DNA from 2 places in the Sediminibacillus sp. JSM 1682029 genome. Region 1 is predicted to be linked to the other one. Evidence: predicted binding sites of a transcription regulator. Region 1 holds the regulator's gene; the other holds the start of a gene.
What was found. The regulator NrdR, encoded in region 1, represses ribonucleotide reductase genes. The targets are predictions, from matches to a motif close to AACACNATATATNGTGTT.

Region 1 (3,160 bases):
TAAATTCATAGAGCTTCATCAAATTCCTGTCGATGTCATTTGTATCCAGCTGCGGATTGCTTAAGAGCAGCTGCTTGACCTGCGAATCATTTAAAATTGCGTTTCGCAAGTGAGTGAAATTCTCTTGGAAGTTCTTATTATCTTTCATCCATTTTTTCAAGGAAGCTTGAATAGGTTCCATCTTCGATCATCCTTATTCTTATACTTCTGTGCTCCATAAACAGAAACAGTGCCCTAGCTGCCATTATTCAAATAACTTTTTATCAATTCGCCGAGGTCTTCCTGGTTTTCTTCTTTATCGATGGCAGCCTCTGCCTCTTTTACTGTTTTTCCATTCTGCTGTGCTTTTCTTTCCTTAAACCAGTCAGGAATCACCTCTTTTTTGGCAGGTTTGCGATAACTTTGCTTTGCAGTACCAGAACCCCACTGTTGATACTTTTGATTTTCAGATTTGGCAAGAGCCATTGCCTGCTTCACTGTTTTCACATTTTTTCTGGCCCAGTGACTCGCGATTTTTTCCAAGTAAGCTTTGGAAAGTTTCATATCTGTCTTTAAAAGAACATAATGGACCAAAACATTCATGACACCTGGCGAGAGCCCCTGCTGGGTCATCACATCCCTGATTGTTTTTAAATCTTGCGCAGAGGCTTGATTACCACCGGATAAGTCCTCTAACAGCTGTTTGGGAGAAATTTCTTCCAGCATTTTCACAAACTGCTCTTCCTTGCTTACCGGTTCTTCTGCTGTATTCTCAGCCTTCACCCGGCCAGTCTGTTTTTCCACCAGTTTTATATCTGCCTTTCTTGCAGAAGCCTGAAATAAATCGTGGCAGGCAGATTTAAATTCCTTTGCGTCCAGTTGATTATCTTCATTTATAGCCCAAATCACGGCACTTTCCAAATCTTGGACAGGCAAATCGTACAACACAATCATTTGCCGAATCAATTTTTTGTTAGCTGCTGTCAAAACGGAACGGGAAGAAATCATTCTTTTTTGCAGCATTTGTTCAATCCAGCCGAAGTCAACTTCCTTGTCAAGGTGAGCAGGGCCTGCCTGGCTTTCCTGTTGTCTTTCTTCTCCCGGAGAAGCAGGAGCAGCAAAATGGGAGATATGCGTATCGAACACATCCGCGAAGCCCATGGTGACATCTTCGCCTTTTAACTGACCCTGCCCCTCTATGTCAAACAAATGAACCAATTCCCCATGTTTCTTTTCGCCCAAGTGGTGATAGAGCAGCTGCGACAGCATTCCATCATTAAAAAAGTCGACTGGCAAAAATGGCGGGTTCAACTGATATGTATAAACATTTTTTTGTTCATGTTCAGTTTTATATGTGCTCATCAACCCGATGCCTTCCAGTTTCAGACGTGCCTGATATAACTTATCAAGCGGCAGAGACAAGTAATTCATCAAAGTGTGATGGGTTTGCAGCTCTTGATGGTGATTTCTTAATTGGCACTCACTCATAAGTGTTTGATATAAAGAAATGGCATCGCTGCCGACAAGCGGCTGATACAGATGGGTCAAAGATTGCAGACTTTCCATCGATAAGGCCGCTGTCGTCTTTATAGCAAATCCGTCGATCGGGAGTAATTTACCAATATGTTGATGATTCAAGATTTTGTCTCCTTCCTTTTGCTGAATAAGCCTCCATTTATTTATTGTCTGACCTGATTAAGTCCTTCAATTCATCCAAAAACACACTTATGTCTTTAAACTGTCTGTACACAGAAGCAAACCGGACATATGCTACTTCATCAACCGATGAGAGACGATCCATGACCATTTCACCTATTTCTTTGCTTTGTACCTCGGAAGTACCTCTATTTCGCAGTTCTTTCTCTACCTCTACAGCAATCGACTCAATTTGCTCCAATGCCACAGGCCGTTTCTCGCATGCTTTGATCAGCCCTCTCATCAACTTTTCACGGCTGTATTCCTCTCTTGTCCCTTCTTTTTTGACGACAATCAAAGGCACTTCTTCCAGCCTTTCGAAAGTTGTAAAACGGAAAGAACATTCTTCGCATTCTCTTCTTCTTCTGATAGACCGGCCTTCTTCTATCGGTCGCGAATCAAGCACTTTTGTACTTTTAAATTGGCAGTTAGGACATCTCATTATGTATCAACCCCATACTTTTATAGCAGTTTCCATTATAAATCAGCATTTTTCGTCATCGATGTTTCCAAAAAAGTGAGTTCTTTTTTTAGCTGGCTGTACAACTTGGGTATCAAGTTATGACTGAATCCGAAATCAAACGGCAAAATCGATTCAGTCGTCACCGAAAAATCGATTGCAGTTCGATATGGTTTCACCATAATGACCGTAGCAATAATAAAAGCTTTCCTTCCGCCGGTATAATTGACACTGATTTCACCATGTTCTTTCGATTGAGCTACTATCTCATAGGAATCTGATCGTTTAAAGTATTCCTCAACAGCCTGTAAACCTTTTTCTTTTGTTGTTTTAAAATAATGTGTCTGTAAATTTGCATCCCAATGATTTTCATTTGTTTCTGCATGATTGCCGAAATACTTTGTTATTGTTTGTCGAAAACTCATGACAGGCACCTCACAACTTTAGACAAAGTCTTTTTCTTTTTATTTTAACACGTTTTCAATGATTAAACGATGACCAAAGTCTTTTCTTTGTTTCACGGCAATCCATACTCAGGAATTTCGGTCACAAAATGGATGTCGCATAAAAAACCCTTGCCGTCTCCTCTGGCAAGGGTTTCCCGATTCATTATAAAGCTTTAAACTGGCTGACTTCCACAGGGCCCATCCCCCGCGGCACTTCCACTTTTTCGCTTCGATTCGATTCAAGTGATTCAGCAATATATTCCGCAGCTACGTTCGGATCGATAATATCCCCGCAAGTATAGACATCAATGCTTGCGTATCCATGTTCCGGGAAGCTGTGGATTGTTAAATGGGATTCAGAGATAATCACTACACCGCTCACGCCATAAGGAGCAAATTTGTGAAAAGCAACCTCGCGAATTTCGGCTCCGGCTTTTAAAGCAGCATTGACAAATATCTTTTCGATTAACCCCATATCATTCAGTTTATCTATATTACATTCCCATAATTCTGCAATCACGTGCCTGCCCATTGTATCCATTCAATTAATCCCCCTTTAAAAGTGAAAAAATCTCCTCAA
Region 2 (3,160 bases), 260 kb from region 1:
GGGGACCAGGTTCAGGGCCGGTAGGAGTGAGTGAGGAATTGGCACGGTTTCTACCTAAGCCGATTCTGTCAGAAGCGAATGGGGAATACTATTTTGAAGAGGACAGACCAGATTCTATCGGCAGGGTAAAGCCTTTTTATGGTAATTTCGGCATTAATTTGCGGGCTTATACGTATATCCGGACAATGGGAGCGGAAGGATTGAAAAAGGTAAGCGAGCATGCCGTTTTAAATGCAAATTACATGATGAGGCGCCTGCAGGAAGAGTATGAACTTCCTTATACCCAACATTGCAAGCATGAGTTTGTGCTGTCGGGAAAACGGCAGAAGAAACTGGGAGTACGGACGCTTGATATTGCCAAACGGTTGTTGGATTTCGGTTACCATCCCCCGACCATTTACTTTCCGCTGAATGTGGAAGAAGCGTTGATGGTAGAACCAACTGAAACGGAGTCCAAAGAAACACTGGATGGATTCATTGATACCATGATCCAAATCTCCAATGAAGCGAAGAATGACCCTGAACTTGTCCAAGAGGCACCCTATCATACGGTTGTGAAGCGAATGGATGAGACGACGGCGGCCAGAAAACCCGTTCTCCGTTACAATAGACCACAATAAAAAGAAAGCGGCTATCCGAAATAAGGATAGCCGCTTTCTTTTCATTGTCTAGCTCCAGTGCCAACCCCCTGAGGTCTTAAGGCAATCCTCTGTGTGGCAAAGAAGCGCCACTCCGAGTTTCGCCTTAAGCTTGTCGGAGGCCCAAACGATGTGGGTCATGCAGGCGCTGCCACAGGACGTGGCGGTTTTAGCCTGTACTCTCTTTAAACAGCCGCTTGCGCTTTTGTCCTTATATCTTCGATCTCGAAGTGTCTTTCCTTTTAGTACTGGGTAGATTTTGATTTTTTGATTTTGCCGTTCCATTTTTTGAAACCGCCCTGAAGCTGATACAATTCGTTGTACCCCTTCTTGTTTAAAAGAATGGCAGCTCTTGCGGTCCTTGTACCATTTTGACAATACATATAGATTGGCTGGTCTTTCCTTAATTCGATCAAACGGTTCCGCAGCTGTGAAAGCGGGATATTCCTTGCCCCCAGGATGTGTCCCCCGTCGAATTCTTTCGGTTCTCTCACATCGATTAATTGGGCTTTCCGGTAGCCCTGACGGAATTCTTCTTCCGACAAGGTTTTCAGTATTTTTCTTTGTTTAAAATATCTATATATACCGAACCCTACGATCACAATTAGTAAAATTAGCAGAAATTCAATCCCCATCATCTGTTCCCCCATTTTTCTTTAGCGTCAACCTATATTATAGGCATGTTCTTCATATTTTTCAAAGGATAATTGCGTAACGCCGTGTACGGCTGAACAGGGTAACGTTGAAAGTTGTCACAATAAAAATTTTTTCTTGTTTCCCTTCCTTTGTAAGCTTTCTATTTGGCGGTATTACGGGCTTCTGTTTCTTTCAACAAAATAAGCTAAAAAACGCAACTAATAAAAAAGGCGGTTTTTCAAAAAAATTGACCATTTTTCTTTTTTTATCTTTTATTTCCGTTTATAATTGCGGTTTCTCATCTTTGACAAACTTCGTTTGTTTCGTTCCATTTAACAATATATAGTATGTGTCAAAAAAACCGAACACAATATATTGTTTTATTTCTCGGTTATGTGGTAAATTGAATATTATACTTAAATGTTTTAAAGGGAAGAAGGAGTGATGCCATATATGAAAACCATCACAGAAGTAAACATGCAGATTAATGTCGAGCAATTAAACGAGGATATCGCTTTATTTGAGCAGGTACATCCAATAACCCCGGATATGAAAATCACCCATGAAGGTGTATCGCGTTTAGTAATGCTGGATAGGTACGCTTTCAAGGATACGGAGAAGGCAACGTTGAAGTCAGGCGATTTTGTCGTTTTGACCGTAAAGGCGGACCCTAAGTTTCCGGCGAGGGGATATGGTTTTGTCAAATCTATCGATTGGCAGTCAAAACGTGCCGAAATCCAGGTGGATAAGGACTTTGTGTCTGTGCTGGACGATCAGGAAGAAGCAAACACAGGCGTTGTCAGTAGATCATTGGATGTGATTGATAAACCACTCGAAATCTATTATGAACAAATTGCGAAGCGGAATGCTACAGGTCTGTCGAAGGTGGAAACAACAGAAGAAAAGCAACAGGAAGCCTTTGACCGCTTTTATCATGAATTATCCAATATGCATTTCATCCCTGCCGGACGCGTTTTATATGGAGCTGGGGCAGAAACAGATGTGACTTACTTCAATTGTTATGTCATGCCATTTATACAAGACTCTCGTGAAGGGATTTCTGATCACCGTAAGCAAGTAATGGAAATTATGAGCAGGGGTGGAGGTGTAGGCACCAACGGTTCTACATTGCGTCCACGTAACACTCTTGCACGTGGTGTCAATGGTAAATCTTCCGGTTCAGTTTCCTGGCTGGATGATATTGCGAAGTTGACCCATTTGGTGGAGCAAGGCGGTTCCCGCAGGGGAGCACAAATGATCATGCTGGCAGATTGGCATCCGGATATCATCGAGTTTATCATTTCAAAAATGCAAAATCCGAGAATTCTCCGATTTTTGATAGAAAACACAGAGGATGAGCAAATTAGAAAGCTGGCACAGGAAAAGCTGAAATTCACTCCGCTGTCACCAATTGAAATCGATCTGTATCAAGGCATTGTAAACTATAAAAACATGCCGGGATTGGGAGGCTTTACGGAAGCTGCTATCAAAGAAGCAGAAGAAAAGCTGAACACTGGAGGTACATACAGTGTTCATAATCCGGAATTCCTGACGGGGGCAAATATATCCGTATGCTTGACAAAAGAGTTTATGGAAGCAGTCGAAAAGGATATGGATTATGAACTGAGATTTCCGAATGTGGAAAGTTATTCACCGGAAGAGATGCGGGCCTATAACGAGAATTGGCATGAAACCGGCGATGTACGCCGATGGGAAGAACAAGGGTACGGTGTCCGGGTTTATCGCCGGATGAAAGCGAAGGAATTGTGGAACTTGATTAATATCTGTGCCACATATTCTGCAGAACCTGGCATTTTCTTTATCGATAACGCAAATGATATGACAAATGCAAAGGCTTATGGACAGCAGGTAGTTGCCACCAACCC

Region 2: a site for NrdR is predicted at 1,639-1,656, ahead of ABVF09_RS04530 (vitamin B12-dependent ribonucleotide reductase). Genes of this name have one in related genera too.

Annotation. Positions count from the first base shown of each region.
Region 1 is NZ_JBEWYY010000002.1:392,920-396,079, forward strand. Features, by position in the region: gene dnaI (primosomal protein DnaI) at 1-181, opposite strand, end outside; gene ABVF09_RS05845 (replication initiation and membrane attachment family protein) at 235-1,617, opposite strand; gene nrdR (transcriptional regulator NrdR) at 1,655-2,116, opposite strand; gene ABVF09_RS05855 (hypothetical protein) at 2,152-2,559, opposite strand; gene speD (adenosylmethionine decarboxylase) at 2,744-3,121, opposite strand.
Region 2 is NZ_JBEWYY010000002.1:132,646-135,805, reverse strand. Features, by position in the region: gene gcvPB (aminomethyl-transferring glycine dehydrogenase subunit GcvPB) at 1-620, shown strand, start outside; gene ABVF09_RS04535 (rhodanese-like domain-containing protein) at 881-1,273, opposite strand; gene ABVF09_RS04530 (vitamin B12-dependent ribonucleotide reductase) at 1,728-3,160, shown strand, end outside.